4 regions of the Priestia sp. 53B2 genome follow, and region 2 is predicted to be linked to each of the others. Evidence: riboswitches for the same ligand, from Rfam matches in the RefSeq annotation. Region 2 holds a riboswitch; each other region holds the start of a gene.
The links. Region 2 has a riboswitch for S-adenosylmethionine ahead of mtnW (2,3-diketo-5-methylthiopentyl-1-phosphate enolase). Riboswitches for the same ligand answer to the same signal wherever they lie in the genome.
Positions count from the first base shown of each region.

Region 1: linked by a shared signal. The riboswitch ahead of ACN6NE_RS29795 (5-methyltetrahydropteroyltriglutamate--homocysteine S-methyltransferase) and the one ahead of mtnW (2,3-diketo-5-methylthiopentyl-1-phosphate enolase) in region 2 are both predicted to bind S-adenosylmethionine.
Region 3: linked by a shared signal. The riboswitch ahead of metK (methionine adenosyltransferase) and the one ahead of mtnW (2,3-diketo-5-methylthiopentyl-1-phosphate enolase) in region 2 are both predicted to bind S-adenosylmethionine.
Region 4: linked by a shared signal. The riboswitch ahead of ACN6NE_RS22515 (Na+/H+ antiporter NhaC family protein) and the one ahead of mtnW (2,3-diketo-5-methylthiopentyl-1-phosphate enolase) in region 2 are both predicted to bind S-adenosylmethionine.

Region 1 is NZ_JBLZXA010000038.1:139,010-143,923, reverse strand. It holds gene ACN6NE_RS29810 (hypothetical protein) at 48-743, opposite strand; gene ACN6NE_RS29805 (FtsK/SpoIIIE domain-containing protein) at 740-1,873, opposite strand; gene ACN6NE_RS29800 (hypothetical protein) at 1,886-2,251, opposite strand; SAM riboswitch class I at 2,584-2,684, shown strand; gene ACN6NE_RS29795 (5-methyltetrahydropteroyltriglutamate--homocysteine S-methyltransferase) at 2,766-3,893, shown strand; gene ACN6NE_RS29790 (hypothetical protein) at 4,099-4,443, opposite strand.
Region 2 is NZ_JBLZXA010000020.1:607,922-612,835, reverse strand. It holds gene ACN6NE_RS17235 (1,2-dihydroxy-3-keto-5-methylthiopentene dioxygenase) at 1-56, opposite strand, end outside; gene ACN6NE_RS17230 (methylthioribulose 1-phosphate dehydratase) at 72-710, opposite strand; gene ACN6NE_RS17225 (2-hydroxy-3-keto-5-methylthiopentenyl-1-phosphate phosphatase) at 707-1,372, opposite strand; gene mtnW (2,3-diketo-5-methylthiopentyl-1-phosphate enolase) at 1,369-2,613, opposite strand; SAM riboswitch class I at 2,693-2,799, opposite strand; gene ACN6NE_RS17215 (pyridoxal phosphate-dependent aminotransferase) at 2,930-4,102, opposite strand; gene ACN6NE_RS17210 (carbon-nitrogen family hydrolase) at 4,215-4,914, shown strand, end outside.
Region 3 is NZ_JBLZXA010000008.1:1,078,085-1,082,998, reverse strand. It holds gene ACN6NE_RS08910 (DUF2584 domain-containing protein) at 1-65, shown strand, start outside; gene pckA (phosphoenolpyruvate carboxykinase (ATP)) at 100-1,689, opposite strand; SAM riboswitch class I at 2,064-2,181, shown strand; gene metK (methionine adenosyltransferase) at 2,313-3,515, shown strand; gene ACN6NE_RS08895 (glycosyltransferase family 4 protein) at 3,548-4,693, opposite strand; gene ACN6NE_RS08890 (phosphatase PAP2 family protein) at 4,712-4,914, opposite strand, start outside.
Region 4 is NZ_JBLZXA010000027.1:390,990-395,903, reverse strand. It holds gene ACN6NE_RS22530 (transcriptional regulator SplA domain-containing protein) at 101-349, opposite strand; gene ACN6NE_RS22525 (LacI family DNA-binding transcriptional regulator) at 435-1,394, opposite strand; gene ACN6NE_RS22520 (hypothetical protein) at 1,519-1,647, shown strand; gene ACN6NE_RS22515 (Na+/H+ antiporter NhaC family protein) at 1,687-2,997, opposite strand; SAM riboswitch class I at 3,083-3,189, opposite strand; gene ACN6NE_RS22510 (ABC transporter permease) at 3,291-4,058, opposite strand; gene ACN6NE_RS22505 (ABC transporter ATP-binding protein) at 4,051-4,914, opposite strand, start outside.

The DNA of each region.
Region 1 (4,914 bases), on a different contig from region 2:
AGCTGTCTCATTCCCTGTGTTGAGGCAGCTTTTTATGTTGTCCGTCATTACGTAAGATTAATTTTAATTCCACCAGACGACGCTGGGGTTCTTGGTCTTCCTTCTTTTTGGTGTTTCCCAGAACTTTTATACTTCTCCATTAATTCATGAATGCTTGCTACCTGTAAAATGCGGATATGTTCTGAAGACACCGCATACCGAACAGGTGTAATCAACATGACTGAAGGGAAAATGGACGATCGACCCTCTGGCTGCCAATGCAATGCCTTCCATTCATCCGAAAAGAAAAACTCTTCATAGAGGTTAATCTTCGCTTGCATTTTCTGCTCAGTATACTGATTGCGTTGTATTTCAATCCAAAAAGGAGACCCTTTAAAAATACAAAACAGATCCGGTTCAATCCCTCCTTTTCGTCCGGTGGGCTTATCTTCGACAATGACCTGTTTAGGTGTGCTATACGTACACATTTGTTTATAGACATCCAAGATAGAAAGGAAATGTAATATTTTTTGAGAGTTCTTTTTAATTTTGGCATCTACAGGTAAGTAGACCGTAGGAGAATACTGCTGGGTGCGTTCAATGAGTCCTAACCGATATAAACGTACCATCACACTATTACACGCATTTACGGGCGATTTAAGCTGTTTAAAGAACAGGTCAACTAATGAGTCTCGATCCACGGCTCTAAATTGATTGATAAACGCTATGATGTCTTTATCACGTTGAGATAAATGGAAACTCATCGCTGCTCCTCCTTCTCTAATAAACCAAAGATGGATTGTGATGTAACTTCGAGTTCTGGTTCGGGATCTTTCACAAGCGTTTTATAAGAAGAGAGTATTTCCTTACAAGCACCTTCATCTAAGAAAAAGGCTTGAAACTCTTTGACCTCATCAATCTTAATTTTCATGCGCCCCCTGGCTGCAGCATCGATTTCTTCGGCACCGATGACTCCGGCAACTTTCGCATTTATCGCATCGGCCTGTCTTCCAGAGATCCGAACCCGTAAGTTTGCTTTGAGTGCTGAATTCAATAAATCAGCATCAGGACGCTGCATGGCAATAATCGTATGAACACCTAGAGCACGGCCTTGGCTGGCAAACTGTTGAATCATCTCCACAAGATCCGTCTCTCTCTTCACTATGGACATTTCATCAATTACCACAACGATACGAGGCAGCTTAAATGGAAGCCTGCTTATATGTGTTACGCCATGCTCTAACAATAAATCGCCTCTTCTGTACATTTCAGCTCGTAATAAGGCAAAAGGTTTTCTCATGTCCTTTGCCTCAAAACAAAGCGCATCCACATGTTCAATGCCATGAAAAAGCCCTAAATCAGCTCGTTTCAAATCTACTAACACCAAACGCAAGTCTTCAGGAGAGGCATATTTCACCCATGTTGTGAGGATGACCCGCATCAGACTGCTTTTTCCAGCTCCAATTTCGCCAGAAATCAGTAAGGTTTCCAAATCCGCAAAATCCCATGAAACGGGGTTTCCATAAATATCTTGACCAATGCATACAGGAAGCTCCATTTTCTCAATATGAGGATGAACGACTTCATACCTATAATTGAGCATCTTAGGTAAGTTTTTGTGATGAACGGTAATGCTAAAATTCTTTAAGCTGCCATTTATCTCAATGTTGCTGCCTAATACTTGTCGTAAGGCCCATTTTTTTTTGTGTAAAAGCTCAGGATCAATGCCATTCAATAAAGAAAAAGCGTACCGAGTGTACGTATGATGGTGATCAATCTGATGAATTTTAGGAAAGAGATAAGAGGTTCGGTCTCCATGTTTCACCACGCGATAAATCTCTGCCGTACGAAACGCTTTAATCAATTGACCACGCAATTTTAGTTTCTCAAACATACACATTCCTCCTTAGAATATAAAAGTCGCAAAAAAGTAAATTAAGGCGCTATAGAAGGTGACAGGCAGGATAAATCGCATGATTTTTCCAAACTGATCCACAAGATCAATAACACCCCATCTCTCTAATATTCGTTCGATGATGGCAATTCCTAAGATAATACCTCCTATGGTTAGAATAGTGGGGTCAAGCATGGCGAGTGGACTAAAAGGAACAAAGGAATAAGCCCTGAAAGGACGAGGTCTCGTAAGAGATGATTTGAGGATTAAAGGAAAGATCTTTCGAAAAGAAAACCTTTGTGTTTTTCTCATGTTGGTACCTTCTTTCATTCTTTTTAATTTTTTGCCTTTCAGGTATGAATTGTTTCGGCTCAACACATCCGGTCGCCCCCTTCGCCTCTTCGGCTCAGCTCCCTTACAGATTCCACGAAGGGCTTCACTAGGCGTATACAGCTTGTATTAACGCAGTAACGTTACTGAACTAGATACTGATTAAGTAGTGGAGTCGTAATTCTTTAGATACTATGTAACTACTGCAGTAAGCTTGCCTGTCCAAACAAAAAATAAAGAAGAACCCTTACTGCATTAGGTAATGAGTAAGTAATGGAATAAGAGGTGTGTTGTTTCTGATTTTTCAAAATTTTGTTGACAAGCTAAGAAAACAGGTGTAACCTTTTTTCTAGTTAATTAAATTTTAATTAAATTGAATATTCTTATCTCGAGAGGTGGAGGGACTGGCCCTTGGAAGCCTCGGCAACAGACTGTTAAAGTACTGTGCCAATTCCAGTAGCAATTTGCTTGAAGATAAGAAGAGCGCTCATAACGATTATTAACCTCTTCTTATTTGTAAGAAGAGGTTTTTTATTTTGAAAAGAAAGAAGGAAACAAAACCATGACAAAGACATTAGTGAAAGCTCCATTTAAAGCTGATCACGTAGGCAGCTTTTTAAGAACAGCTCCCCTTAAAGAAGCAAGAGAAGCGTATGCGAATGCAAGAATCAATAAGGCCGATTTAAAATCTATAGAGGACAAAGAAATTGAAAAACTTGTCCAGAAACAAATTGAGGTGGGGCTTAAATCCATCACTGATGGTGAATTTAGACGCTCATGGTGGCATTTGGACTTCTTATCAGGATTAGAAGGCGTAGAGGAGTTTGAGACAGAATATATTAGCCAATTCAAAGGCGCAAAAACAAAAAATAAAGCGATTAAGGTAGTAGGTAAAGTAGACTTCAATCAACATTATATGCTGGAACACTTCACGTTCTTAAAAAAAGCTGTCGAACAGTATGGTGATGGAAGCCAAGTTGCTAAATTCTCTATCCCAAGTCCAAATATGTTATTTACTCGAGTTCAAGAAGATACATATTACAAGGGGAACAGAGATCAATTTTATCATGATACTGTAGCTGCTTATCAAAAAGCCATTCAAGCTTTTTATGATGCAGGCTGCCGTTACCTACAATTAGATGATACTTCCTGGATTGATTTTGTCTCTGAAGAACGTATCAATGCGGTTGTTGAGAAGCTTGGTATGAACGTAAAGGACATTATTGATACGCGAGTAAGTTGCTTAAATGATGCTATTTCTAAAAAGCCTGAAGATATGCTCATTACTATGCATATTTGTCGCGGAAATTTTAGATCTACGTATATCACAAGTGGTGGATACGATACTATATCCGATGCAATCTTTGCTAACTTACATGTAGATGGGCTTTTCCTTGAATATGATGATAACCGTTCAGGAGATTTTGAACCATTAAAAAGCTTTACACGTAATAATCAAAGCGTTGTATTAGGATTAGTAACATCTAAGTTTCCTACATTAGAAGATGCTGAGATTATTAAGCGAAGAATTAAAGAAGCAAGCGAATATATTCCTCTAGAAAACTTGTCGCTGAGTCCTCAATGTGGCTTTGCAAGTACAGAAGAAGGAAATGTGTTAACAGAAGAGGAACAATGGAATAAAATTAGTCACATAATTAAAATTGCTCAAGATGTCTGGGGAGTTAACTAAAAAGGGAGATTTGTTTCTTAATTTTATATAAGCAGCATTCTAGATGTGTTGAAATACGATAAACAGGCGAATCTTATAAACGGAAAAAGGAAGAATGGATATCCATTCTTCCTATATCACACGTTCTAATTCGATACGCTCACATTGAAAAACTTGTTCCTCTATTAGGTACAAGATCTTCTTAATAACCCATTACTGAATATAATTAGATAAATAATAAGAGAGTTTTCTTCTGGTTTAAGTGCTGCAAGACACTAATAAGGTGATTCACGTCATCTTGAGAAATGGGTAAAAGTTGTACTAGAGTATTTTTAATATCTGTTAATATACATAAGTCATGTAATTCATGATCAGTGAAGATAGTTTGAAGGGGGTTCAATCTGAATAGTAATGGGAGATTGTCATATAGGTCAGTTCCACACTTAACAAAAAAAAGTTGTCGCCATAATGGTCCATATTGTGTAATCATCTCGTGTTCGATGATACTTACTATTGTTATTTCAATTTCAAATAGCAACATATAAGGCTTAAATATGAGCTCTTTTTCCATGTGCATTCCTCCTTTTATAGGACTTCTAAAATAAGTTAAATTATAGTTGTCCTGCGGTTCACTGTGCCTGCCTAGGTATACATCAAATGCATAAATGCGTTTCTTGCTACTTTTCCATCACCACTACCCCTCTCTCTCTATTTGACCATCGTTGATTCCTTATCATCTATTAGTGCAATCATTTGAGAAAGGCAAACAACTCTTTGTTCTGAGTTTCGGTCTCAATATAAAAAAAAGCTAAGAATGACTGTTTGAAACTAATGTTTCTGTATCTTAGAGATAAAAAGATAAGGTCATTTTAAAATGTCAATCTACTAAAATTCCTAAAATAGTACATTTCATTACTATTTACCTCCATTTTACTACTAATTCTCATATATAACATGACTTTTTACACCTTTATAAGTAAAAATATTCAATCTATTTTATATTAACGTATGGTTTCGTGTAGTAAAATTAATTTTGCTATAA
Region 2 (4,914 bases):
ACTTCCTCTTGAGTTTCAATTCTTTTATTGTTTACATGTAAGCGAATGTGCGCCATTGTTGTTTCCTCCTTTTATAAATGCACCTTTGGCTTAATGCCTTTAAGTGACAGTAATTTGACATGGTAGCTAAATAGAAATTCATAGGCTTCTAGCGCTTTTTTTGTTTCAAATGCATTTTTCCCCCATACCGTAATCCCGTGGTTACGAATCAAAATTGCGCCTTGATCGCCTTTTATATGGTGAGAAAACTCTTCTGCTAGTGTCGGAATATCTGCGTAATTCGGAATAATCGGAACAGTAATTTCCGCATCTTCTTCCCAAATACCTAGCGCCTTAATAATTTCTTGACCTTTGAATGAAATAACGCCTTCATCTCCGTACAGTTCAGAGATCACGTTGTTGTCGATTGTATGTACATGAAGACTGCACCCAGCATTCGTTAAATCGTAAATCTTAACGTGTAAAAGCGTTTCAGCAGAAGGCTTTAAATGCGTGTCTTCTGCAGGCTTTCCGTATCGATCAACTAATAAAAAATCTTCATTTGTACGTTTTCTTTTGTCTTTTCCACTTGCTGATACAAAGAAAGTTGTCGGGTTTTGGTCCACTTTAATTGCTAAGTTTCCGCTTGTACCAAAGAACCAATCGCGCTCTGCCAACTCATCTTTTATATCCGCAAGCTCATGCAATCGTTGCTGAGCCATGATACTCATGCTTTCACCTCTTCTGTTAATTCTTGTAAATGATGAATCACATCATAAAAAGTAGAAAAAGGACGATACGGTAGAGATAGCTCTTCGCATTTTTTAATTAAAAAGTCACGTGCAATGACCGTATCAGCTAATTTGGCAGCCTGCAAATCCGTAATTGAATCGCCAATAACAACCGTATGATCTCTTTCATCTGCAAGATGGCGAATAATCGTTGGCTTACAGCAGCCGCAGTCATTTGTACACTGTTTATCACATGTATGAGGCCACGTAATGGAAATATGCTCACCGGAAAAATCAGATCCGTTGCAGTAGAGCATTTCCTCTGCAACTCGATTTCCCAAAAGTGGTTTTACAAAAAAGTCAATTCCTCCGCTTACAATATAAAGCGGAATATGGTGCTCTTTTGTATAGGCAATAAAATCATCAAATCCATCTCGAATAGCAGACGTCTCTAAAATATAAGAAATAATATCTTCCTTTAATTCCACGGGGAGCAAGGCAAACATTTGCCCTACTCCTTCTTGAATGGAAACGCGCTGTGCCAACACGTCGTCTTTAATACTTTCCCACTCCGGAGGAGCAAATTGTTTCATAATAGCAATAATGTTATCGCTATTTGTAATTGTTCCATCAAAGTCACAAAAGATTTTTAACGATGTCATGCTTTCACCTCTACTGTTCCCCATAGTTGCAAAGCTTTTTGCAACTCTTTTGATTCTTCAGCTTTTTCGGCTAATGTTTGATGAGAGAGTACTGCATCTATCGCCGCACGGAATGCTTTTCCTCCTCCGATAGCTCCGTCTGGATGACCGTGAACTCCGCCTCCTGCATTAATAATGCTGTCGATTCCAAAGTCCTTCACAAGCTGCGGTACCATTCCAGGATGAATTCCTGCTGAAGGAACCGGGAAAGATTGCTTATACTTGTATACAGGACGCGTTAATTCGTAGGCAATGCCTGTCGTATCTTCAAGAGAAAGCGCTACGCTTCCGTATGGTGATGGAAACAGTGAGAAATCTGCTCCGGCTAAACGCAATAGCTTTCCAAGCAGTAATGAATTTGAAAAACCGTAAAACTCTGATGGCGTAAGCGCTCCGCTAACAGCTGGGTGTGCCATAATCGGCAAGTTAATTTCATCATCTTCTCGAAGTCCCTGCAGTACGTCTAACCCGTAAGCAAATACGTTGAATAAAAGAGCATCGGCTCCTAGCTCAGCTGCTTTTCTCGCTTTTTCTTTTAATTCAAACGTTCGTCCCGTTAAATTAACAGCATACAGCGTGCGGTGTCCCGTTTTTTCGTATACTTCATTCAGTACTTTTTTTCCTTCTGTAACGCGAGCTTCAAAAGGTGTTCGTTCACTATCAAACAAAATCTCGTCGTCTTTAACCAAATCCACTCCGCCAAGCGCTTGCTCACGCAGCTGAGTTGTTAAGTACGTCATATCTCTTCCAATCACGCCTTTAAAAATACTCATCACAAGCGGACGGTCATAAACGCCTAGTTTCTCTCGGATACCTTCTATTCCAAAGCGCGGTCCTGGGAATTCAGCTAATAATTCATCAGGAAAATCCAAGTCTAATAATTTCACTTTTCCATCAAGCGATAGTTTTCCAAAAACCGTAACTAAAATAGCCGGTAAATCTCTTGAAAAGTTGGCAGTTGGATAAGCAATTTTGACAATAGCCTGCTTAATTTCTCCGCCTAAATAGCCGTTTACACGTTCGCAATCTTGAAGCTCAGTTACGGACACGACGCGCCCTTTATGCTTTTGAAGCTGCTGTTGATCTAAAAGCGGCAGATCTGTCCATGAGCCGACGGTTAGTCCTAAAGCGATTCCTTCCGCTTTTTTATGAAAATTTCCTTTATTATCATGTAGTAAGTAGCTTGCAACGATTTCGCTCATTATGCTAAAAACTCCCTTGCTGTTTAATATCGTTAATAAAAAAACCTCTTCTGTAATTAAGAAGAGGCTTTCGTTGCTCTTCTTATCTCTCAGCTGCTGCTGCAAGAATTAGCACCGTGCTTAACATGCGTTAAGTCGGTTGCCGGGCTTCATCGGGCTAGTCCCTCCACCTACTCTTAATAAGAAAGTTGCTATTTATTTAAATTGAATTCGTAGATTATATACTAAATAAAAAATACCGCTAGGATTTATCGGTTATTAATCTCGTTAACTTCTTACATATTAAGCCAACTCAAAAAGGATTGTCAATGCGTTTTTAAAATAAATTTAATTTTTTTATTCGAGATACAGCTTCTCTCATGCGCTCTTCATCCGTCAGCAGTCCTACGCGCACATAGCCTTCACCATATGTTCCAAAGCCTACTCCAGGCGCCACTACAACGTGGGCTTTTTCAAGAAGTAAATCTGAAAACTGTTCAGAAGTATATCCTTCAGGAACTTTTAGCCATGCAAAAAAGGAACCCGCTGGAGATGTAACATCCCAACCAATTTCTCGAAGCCCTTGAATAAAGGTATTGCGTCTAGATTCATAGCGCTTAACTAAATCATTCACACATTGTTGAGGTTCCAACAGAGCTGCGGCTGCTGCCTCTTGAACCGCCCCAAAGAGACTGACATACATATGATCTTGAAGAAGATTAATAGCTTCTACTACACTTTCATTTCCTACAGCAAATCCAACTCGCCATCCCGCCATGTTATACGTTTTAGAAAGAGTATAAATTTCAATTCCCGTCTCTTTTGCACCAGGAGTCTGTAAAAAGCTGATTGGCTTTTTACCATCAAATCCAATTGCTCCGTATGCAAAGTCGTGTACCACACAAATATCGTGCTTGGCAGCAAATGCCACGGTGTCTTCAAAAAATTCTGCCGTTGCCACTGCACCAGTAGGATTATTCGGATAGTTTAAAAACATGAGCTTTGCCTGTTCTTTAGCACTTTCACTTATCTCTTCGTATACGGGTAGAAAATGATTTTCAGCCGTGAGCGGCATCACTTCCATCTTGGCTTTTGCAAGCTCTACTCCAGACCAGTAATCAGGATATCCAGGATCCGGAACCAGCACCGTATCTCCAGGGTTTAATAAGCACTGCGGAATTTCAACAAGTCCACCCTTTCCGCCAAACAAAATAGCTACTTCTTTTTCAGGATCCACATCAACACCATATTCTCGCTTATAAAAAGTCGCAACGGCCTCTTTTAAAAACTTGTGCCCCCGAAATGGAGAATATTTATGATGCATAGGATTAGCACTTGCTTTTTGCAGTGTTTCTACAATATGTGAAGGAGTAGGCTGATCAGGATTTCCCTGCCCTAAGTTAATAACGTCGTGCCCTTGGGCCATTACTTTTCCTACCTTGCCTACAAGTGATGCAAAAAATTGTTTTGGTAAACTTTTTAATAGTTCCGATTGCTCAAATTGTTTCATCATCGCACACCTTCTCAAAAAATTCTTGAAATTCTAGTCACAAATAATATATTGTAATACTCAACTTGTAAAGTCATTTTTTTCAACTACTAAAAAAAGGACGGATGATAAAGTGAGTGTAAAAATTACGTGTTTGCAGCTTGATATTGCGTTTGGAAACCCAACTAAAAACCGAAAATATATCGAACAAAAAATGACGGAAGCCCTGAAAGAAAACCCTGATATCCTTGTACTTCCTGAGCTATGGGATACAGCTTATGATTTGACCCGGCTAGACGAAATTGCAGATGATGAAGGGCAGCAAGCCAAGCAATTAATCTCTCAGTTTGCTAAAACGAACGAAGTAAATATTGTGGCAGGTTCGATCGCGAAAAAAACAGAGCAAGGCGTCACAAATACGATGTATATTTTTGACCGAAAAGGTCGTGAAGTATCACAATACAGTAAACTGCACTTATTTAAATTAATGGATGAACACCTGTATTTAGAAGCAGGAACAGCAAAAAATCTTTTTACACTTGAACAGTCACTGTGCGCAGGAGTTATTTGTTACGATATTCGTTTCCCAGAATGGATTCGGGTTCATACTAGCAGCGGAGCAGAAGTCTTGTTTGTTGTCGCTCAGTGGCCGGCTCCAAGACTTGCTCACTGGAAAGCCCTGCTCATTAGCCGTGCAATCGAAAATCAATGCTATGTAATCGCGTGTAATCGTGTAGGCCAAGATCCTAATAACACATTTGCCGGACATTCCTTAGTCATCGATCCGTGGGGAGAAATAATCGCTGAAGCTGGCGATAGCGAAGAACTTTTAA
Region 3 (4,914 bases), on a different contig from region 2:
TAGAAATGGAGCAGGAAAAAACCATTGTCACATATGAACTGACAAAATTACATTCGACTAACTAAAAAACCGATCGTCTATAAGACGATCGGTTTTTTATTAGACTCTAGGTCCGCCTAATGTTGAAATGTCAGATGCTACATGATTAAAACGCTTGAAATTAGCTTTGAATTTAGCAGCAAGCTCAGTTGCCTTTTGGTTATAAGCTGTTGCATCGTTCCATGCTTTAGAAGGCTGAAGCACTTCATCAGGAACTCCCGGAACATGAGTTGGAATCGATAAACCAAAAATAGCATCTGTTACTGTTTCGGTATTAGCTAGTTCTCCTTCAAGGGCTGCTTGAACCATAGCTCGAGTGTAACTTAACTTCATTCGTTCGCCCACCCCGTATTCACCGCCGGTCCATCCAGTATTTACAAGGTAGACATTTACATTATGTTCATCAATTTTCTTTCCTAGCATTTCTGCATAAGTTGTTGGAGCAAGAGGTAAGAAAGGCTCACCAAAGCATGTAGAGAAAGTAGCCTGTGGCGATGTTACGCCGCGCTCTGTTCCAGCTAACTTACTAGTGTATCCGCTCAGAAAATGGTACATCGCTTGTTCTTTTGTAAGCTTGCTGATTGGAGGCAAGACGCCGAAGGCATCAGCAGTTAAAAAGACAATAGCTGTAGGATGCCCAGCAACGCTTGGCAATACCGTATTATCAATAGAGTCAATTGAATAAGCGGCACGAGTATTCTCTGTTAAACTATTATCATTGTAATCTGCTACTTTCGTATTTTGATTTAACACTACATTTTCCAGTACGGCGCCGAAGCGAATTGCATTGAAAATTTGCGGTTCTTTTTCTTCGGAAAGCTGAATGCACTTCGCGTAGCATCCTCCTTCAATATTAAATACACCAGAGCTTGACCAACCGTGCTCGTCATCTCCGATTAAACGACGGTTTGCATCAGCAGAAAGCGTTGTTTTACCCGTTCCAGATAAACCAAAGAATAATGCAACGTCACCTTCTTCTCCTACGTTAGCAGAACAGTGCATGGATAGAATATTGTTTTGAGGAAGCAAGAAGTTCATCACTGAGAAAATAGATTTTTTCATTTCACCAGCGTATTCAGTTCCTCCAATTAGCACGATGCGTCGCTCTAACGAAAGAATAATGAAGGTTTCAGAATTCGTCCCGTCTGTTTCAGGATCAGCTTTGAACGTTGGAGCTGCTACAATTGTAAACGGCTTCACATCATCATTTGTTTTTTGTTCGGCTGAAGGGCGAATGAATAACTGCTGAGCGAATAGGTTGTGCCATGCAAATTCATTAACTACTTGAATTGGTAACTGATACTTTTTATCAGCTCCAGCATATCCATTAAAAACAAAAAGTTCATCCTGCTTCTTTAAGTGGGTTAAGACTTTTTTGTATAGCGCATCGAATCGCTGAGCAGAAATTGGCTGATTGACAGGTCCCCATTCAACCGTTTTTGAAGACACAGCATCGCTTACAATAAATTTATCTAAAGGAGAGCGACCTGTATATTTTCCGGTTTCGACTGACACAGCACCTGTAGAAGTCAGCGTTCCTTCGCGTCGAGCTAGAATTTTTTCAACAAGTTGTGGAACAGATAATTGGTGTTTTGTTGTTTTTAATTGAAGCAAACCATTTAATTCGATAGACATATCAACAGTACTCATGTGCACTACCTTCCTTTTTTAGCTATTATTTATTCATTAATGTTTGAAATTTATAATTAGTATAACACATTTATTTAATTATTCTATACTATTTAACTAAAAATGTTTGTGTATTATAAAAAAATGTACGTTATACCTATTTTAGACACATGTATATGTGCTAGGAGCGAAAAAAGTGAAGCTGTTTTAAGTGAAAGCCTCATTTTGATCTGTCTTATTAACTAAACTTAGTGATGATTCTTAATAAGATGTACTATTTCGGAATTTGAGTATGTTACATTAAAACAGATTCAAACATAAAGAGATGATTTCCATTTGAATGTTGTTGACAGTGAAGCGCTTTTTCATGTATTATATGTCCTTGAACGGATACTCTCTTATCCCGAGCTGGTGGAGGGACAGGCCCTATGAAACCCAGCAACCATCGTCATTTTTTTGTGTAGACGATAAGGTGCTAACCTGATGCAAGGGCACAACCTTGATCGATAAGAGTGAAAGGCTTATGTAGAATTTGATACCTTTCCTCGATACAAGGAAAGGTTTTTTATATTTTTTAACGTGTAATGAAAATAAGGGAATGAGTACCGTATCACAATGTATCGTATTTATAAGGAGGAAAACTGATGTCAACACAACGTCGTCTGTTCACGTCAGAATCTGTTACAGAGGGACATCCCGATAAAATTTGTGACCAAATTTCTGACTCAATTCTTGATGCTATCCTAGCAAAGGATCCAAATGCTCGTGTTGCTTGTGAAACAAGCGTAACAACTGGTTTAGTTTTAGTAAGTGGTGAAATTACAACTTCTACTTACGTGGATATTCCTAAAACAGTTCGTGAAACAATTAAAGGAATTGGCTATACTCGTGCAAAATACGGATTTGATGCTGAAACTTGTGCAGTATTAACATCTATCGACGAGCAGTCAGCTGATATCGCTGCTGGTGTAGACCAAGCGTTAGAAGCACGTGAAGGTCAAATGTCAGATGAAGAAATCGAAGCAATCGGAGCTGGAGACCAAGGGTTAATGTTTGGTTATGCATGTAACGAAACAAAAGAATTAATGCCTCTTCCAATTTCATTAGCTCATAAACTTGCTCGCCGTCTAACAGAAGTACGTAAAGAAGAAATTCTTCCTTACCTTCGCCCGGATGGTAAAACACAAGTAACGGTTGAATATGATGAAAACAACAAACCTGTTCGCATCGATACAATTGTTATTTCAACTCAGCATCATCCAGAAGTAACGTTAGAGCAAATTCAACGTAACTTAAAAGAATATGTTATTAATCCAGTTGTTCCAAACGAGTTAATTGATGAAAATACAAAGTATTTCATTAACCCAACAGGACGTTTCGTAATCGGCGGTCCTCAAGGAGATGCTGGTTTAACTGGTCGTAAAATTATCGTTGATACTTACGGCGGATATGCTCGTCACGGCGGCGGTGCATTCTCTGGTAAGGACGCAACAAAAGTAGACCGTTCAGCAGCTTATGCAGCTCGTTATGTTGCGAAAAATATTGTAGCAGCTGATCTTGCTGATAAATGTGAAGTACAACTAGCATATGCAATTGGTGTTGCACAACCAGTATCTATTTCAATTGATACATTCGGTACAGGAAAAGTTTCTGAAGAAGTACTAGTAGACGTAGTACGCAAAAACTTTGACCTACGTCCAGCAGGCATCATTAAAATGCTTGATTTACGTCGCCCAATTTATAAGCAAACAGCAGCTTACGGCCACTTTGGTCGTACGGATGTGGAGCTTCCTTGGGAGTTCACAGACAAAGCGGAAGTATTAAAAACTCAAGCTTTAGCTAAATAATAAAAAAATCTCCGTGAAAACGGAGATTTTTTTTATGCCCATTGAATACCTTCAGCAGATTTTTCTACGACACCTTCATATTCTGAAAGCAAATGCTGAAAAATGGCGTCCCATGATTGAGTAAGAGCATAGTGTCTCGCTGCATGGCCAAAGTGAAGCCGCTGGTGCAAATCATCGAGTAAACCTGTAATAGCCGAACTGAATTCTTCTAAGGAGTGAGGTTTGCAAAGGTAGCCGTTTCGCCCGTGCTGAACCATCTGTTTAACTCCTCCTGCATTTGCTGCCACTACAGGAGTTCCAGAAGCAAGAGACTCCAGTACAACATTTCCGAAGGTTTCTGTTTCTGAAGGAAAAACAAACAAATCAGATGATGAATAGATATGAGCAAGTTGCTTACCTTCAAGGAAGCCTGTAAATGTCATATGCTCAGATGCTTGCTGCTGCATTTGTTCTTTTAAAGGGCCGTCTCCCACAATAACCCAGTGAATTTGATGGCGGATATGATCCGGTAGAGATCGTGCGATTTTTATTAAAAAATCAGCGTTCTTTTCTTTAGCTAATCTTCCTACATACGTTAAAATGTAGGGCTTTTTAATATTATATTTAATACGAATATCAAAGCGGTCATAGTGGGGATGAAATAATTTATGATTTACTCCTCGCGACCAAATAGATACGTTGTGAAACCCTTGTTCTTCTAGCTGCTGTTTGGTCACTTCAGAGGGAGCGAATATTTTTTGTACAGGTTTATAAAACCATTTCATATATTTTTGCAGTGGTACACGCATTTTTTCAAGTTCATAGTGAGATAAATAATCATCAAAATTGGTATGATAAGAGCCGACAAGAGGAACACCTAATCTTTTCCCGTAATAGGAGCCGCAAAGCCCCATTGTAAAAGGAGTGGCCAAATGAATAATAGAAGGATTGAATTCCTGCAGCTGCTTTTTAATTTTTAGAACGTTTGGCAATGAAAAGCGGCTGTTTGGATAAAGGAAAAACGGCATGCTGGGCGAACGGTGAACATACGTTGAAAATGACTGATCATGAGCAAATTCAGGAGCAAATACCTGGATGGGAATTTGCTTTGATTTGACATACTGGGTAAACTGATAAAGTGTTTTAGCAGCTCCGTTAACTTCTGGAGCAAATGTATCCGTAAATAAAGCAATTCTCATTAGTACTCCTCCTATCAATTAAGTTAAAAATATGTTCAGTGACACAGCACCTGAAAAGATGCCCAGTATCAGGCCTACCATGACATCCGTCGGATAGTGCAGACCGAGATAAATTCTTGAAATTCCTACCGTTACTGCAAGAGGCAAAAGAACGGCAGTGAAGGCTGGATAAACAATCATAAGAGGGGTAACCAGCGAAAAAATAGCTGTTGTATGCCCAG
Region 4 (4,914 bases), on a different contig from region 2:
CCTTTTTTCTAATACTAATAGCGTTTGAAAAATAAAAAGACTCTATCCTTGGTAATTATTTTTCAAACAAAAAAGACTCTCCGTTTAAGAGAGCCTTCCGTCAGTCATATTGTTCATAATCAAATATCTTATTATACATTTTTTCAGCTTCTTCATACGTTGAATACACGGCATCATCTTCAGCTAACAAATGATAAGACTCATGTAGAAACAGCGCCTTTTCACCTTTGTTTTCAGGATGTTCAACAATTTCAGCTTGATTAATATTCGCAACGTTTGCCGTATGAGGATTTCGGTAAATAACAAATACCTGATCTCCCACTTGATATTCTTTTTTTTCCACGATCATCACCCTTTTCTTCTTTCTTTACTCGTATGATGTCCGCTTTTGCTCATTTTATCCGGTAAAAACACCTCATGGCATCATCAAGAATTCATACGCTTTTACGCTCAATAAACCGAAAAGGGAGCTCAATTTTCTGAGGAGCCTTGCTTCCCACTAATGTAAAAAGCGTTTCTCCCATTTCCTTAAGAGGAAGTTCGATCGTTGTGATTTGTAAATAAGAAGAAAGCGGATGATTATCAAAACCAATGATAGCTAAATCACCAGGAACTGAAATACCCGCTTGTTCGCACTGAGCTTTTATTCCGATAGCTACTTGATCGTTTGTTACTAAAAGCGCCTGAGGCCGATTTTTCATCTGCACTAATTTTTCCACCACTTTTTCACCATCTGTCACGTTCAAACAGCCTTGAAAAACCCATTCTGAATGATAAGGCTGATTTATTCTTTTTATATATTCTTTGTATGCTTGTTGCCGCTGCAAGCTATTTGTACCCGTCATTCTTCCAATACAGTAGCCAATATCCGTATATCCTTTTTCTTTTAAATACAGGAGCGCCTGCTTAAAAGCTGCATAATGATCAACGTATACGGAGCGAATAGAACGATTCTGTACGTTTTCGCACACGGCTATCGGCCCGTACTGCTGATAATATTCAATCGTGCTCCAGCTGCTTGCTCTAGAACAAATAATCACTCCATCAACTTGCTTTGTTTTTAGCATATGAAGCGCTTCTTCTTCTTTTTTTACATCATAGTTCGTCTGACAAATAACAAGCTGATACTGCTTTTCTAAAGCTTGAGATGCCACTCCTTCTAAAAGCAGGCTGAAATACGGATGATTAATAAAAGGCAAGACGACGGCAATCATATTTGTTTTCCCTTTTGATAAATGAACGGCATTAATGTTTTGTTCATAATTAAGTTCGTGAATAACCTGCTCTACCAGCCGGCGTTTTTCTTCTTTTACATACGGATGCTGATTTAGCACCCGGGATACAGTCGAAACAGATACACCAGCTTTTTTTGCGATATCTCGGATATTTGTCATGTTTTCACCTTTTTCTCTTGCGCTGAAACGCGTTTCATACTTTATTCTCATTATAAAGTGAAACAGCAATAAGCTAAACCCGTTACCATCGTGTTTTTATTCATTTACTTAAGGAGGTCATTTCATGGGTATTTTATTATTCATTTTATTATGCGGAATTGAAATTGGAGGAGCGGCTTATGCACTTAAACAAAATGAGACGCTTTGGAAGGAGTTAGATGAAGAAAAGCCGAATGATTTTTTCAAACAGTAAAAAACCCTTAAAAAGAACATTCTTTTTAAGGGTTTGATATTACGCAGCTTCTTTAGATGATTTTGACTTTTTATTTAAACGAGGAAATCCAATTACAATCGCAATGATCCCGCAAACCGCTGTTAACATTGGATAGAATGTAAATGGAATAATCTCAATCGGTGAAACTTTAGCAAATCCTGCTGCGAGAAGCATTTGTGCGCCGTAAGGGATAAGCCCTTGAACGCTGCATGAAAACAAGTCAAGCAGACTGGCTGATTTCCGATTATCAATTGAATACTTATCAGAGATTTCTTTTGCTAACGGACCTGCCGTAATAATTGAAATCGTGTTATTAGCCGTGGCCAAATTTGTTAAACTTACCAATCCGGCGATGCTGAATTCTCCACCTTTTTTTGTTTGAATACGTCGTGTTAATAAATTCAATAAGAACTGAATACCGCCGTTATAGCGAATAAGCTCAACCATTCCACCAATTAATAGAGATAAAATAATTAACTCCGACATTCCGCCAATACCTTCTGTCACAGTTTTGGCAAGAGAAGAAAGCGTGTAGCTTCCATCAGCCAATCCGATTACGCCGGCTAATACAATTCCTCCAGTTAAAATGCTTAATACGTTTGCACCAAATATGGCAGCCACTAGTACGCCGATATATGGCAAGATTTTAAACCAGCTGAAATCTTTGATTTCTACTGAAGACGTGTTGCCGATCGTCATGACAAGCAATAGAATCACCGTAACAATCGCTGCAGGAAGGACAATAAAAAAGTTTACTTTTAATTTATCTGACATATTTGTTTTTTGCGTACGAACTGCTGCAATGGTCGTATCAGAGATTATAGATAAATTATCTCCAAACATTGCACCACCAATAACGGCAGCAATTGCTAACGTAATGGATACATGCGCTTGCTCACTGATTCCTACAGCGATAGGCCCTAGCGCAGCGATTGTTCCCATTGACGTTCCCATCGAAATTGAAATGAATGCGCCAATAACGAAGATTCCGACTACCACTAAGCTTTGCGGAAGCACAGACAGCGCTAAGTTTACCGTTGAATCAACAGCTCCCATACCTTTAGCGACTTCTGAAAAAGCACCTGCTAAAATAAAAATAAGCACCATAATAATGATATCAGGATGCCCTGCTCCTTTAGCAAAACGTTCCACTTTTACATTAAGTGAATCTTTGCGATTCATAGCCAGCGCCACAATGGCTGCAATGATAATGGCTACTAAGACAGGCAGCTTATAAAAATCTCCCGTTATAATTCCTGATCCGACAAACAGGACTAAAAAGACGCCCAGCGGTAACAGCGCCCAGCCGTTTCCTTTTTGTTGTTCCATTCTTAACACCTCTTGTTTACGTAATAAAAAAAGACCTCTTCTTATTGATAAGAAGAGGTCTCTTATTTGTATCATAAGATTACCCTTCTCATCTTCCAAACGAAACATCGTCTGCTGGATTTGGCACCGCACTGCGTACAGCCAGTTGCCGAGACATCATAGGGCCAGTCCCTCCGTCTCTCTTGATAAGAAGTTTATAGTTGTTTTAAAAATAGTCTTTCACTACTGTAATCTCTTTTTATTTAATTGTCAAATGCTATTTTAGAAAAATATATAGTGCGAAAATTCTCACATCAATTAGCTACGTCTCGTTTCAAAAACGCTGCCCATGCCACGCCTATAAAGAAGACAAAATGCGCGACTAAGATGAAGATTGAAAATGGAATCGTCATGCCGTCAAACATCGTCTTCATTCCCTCCATATACTGCACAAAGTTCGTGTTGGCAAATAATAAAAATTTCCCCCACCATAAACCTAGCTCTGATACTAGTCCTGTTACAGCTTTCGCGCCGATACTTACGACAATAGCCAGACTGGAAGCAAGCGCGCTGTTTCTAAATAAAGACGACAGCATGAATGCGAACGTCATCATCATAAAAGTTTCCATATACGCACTGTCATACGTAAGCGTAATGTTTTTAAGCAGCTGCGCATCTCCTTCTAGACTGGTAAATCCAAAGAACAATGCTCCCCATACAAACGAAAAAAGCAAATAGCTCAGTAAGTAATACAAGCTAATTAAAATGAGCGTTATGTACTTGGACGTTAAAATCGTTGAACGTCTAGCCGGGCGAATTAACAGAAGTTTAATGGTACCTGCTTCAAACTCTTTTGCAACCATTGACCCTCCAACAGCAAGAGCAAAAAATTGAACAAGAATCAGCATACCTGAACTAAATGACAGAAAGTTCAAAATGTTGTCTTCTGTTCCTGCACTGTTTGCTACTTTTTTCATTAATAGAGCCATACAAAGAGTTAAAATACCGATTGTAATAAACGTGACTTTTGTACTTCTTTTGTGAAACCATTTCATATGTTCATTTTGAATTAGCTTAAGCATGGTGCTCTCCTTCCGTAACGGACATAAACGAATCTTCAAGCGTCTCATACACAGGGGTAATTCGGTAGACTAAAATATCGCTGTCCACTAATTTTCTATTTACAGCTGGAATTTGTTCTTTTACAATCGCCACGTCGATAATATGTGATCTCATCGTTACTTCAAATTCTTGTGATAAAAGATCCGCTGCTTTTTGCGCGTCAGATACCTCAAATTCTACGTACATTCCTTGGTCTTGACGATTTGGAGATAGATCTTGAATGGTTTTTAACTCACCGTCTTGAATAATGCCAACGCGGTCACATAATGCTTCTACCTCTTTTAATAAGTGGCTCGCGATTAAGATTGAAATTCCTTCTTCTGTACAAAGCGTTTGTAAATATATACGAAATTCTCTCATTCCCGCTGGGTCTAGACCATTTGTTGGTTCGTCTAGTAAAAGCAATGCAGGCTTATGTAAAATAGCTTGAGCTACTCCTAAACGCTGTCTCATCCCAAGAGAATACGTCTTCACTTTTGCATGAATGCTGTTTTCAAGCTTTACTAAAGCAATCACTTCATCCAAGCGTTCTGATGTGATCCCTTCATGCATATTCGCAAAATGTTTTAAATTTTGATAGCCCGTCAGATAATCATAAAACTCAGGATTTTCAATAATCGCTCCAATTGATTTCATAGCTGATGTAAACTGTTCTTTTAAAGGAAACCCATTGACGGTAATCGTTCCCTTTGTTTCTTTAATGAGTCCTACGACGGTACGAATTAGCGTTGTCTTTCCAGAACCATTTGGACCAAGCAATCCGAAAATCTCACCGCGCTCAACCGATAAGGATACATCATGCAAAATGGTTTTCTT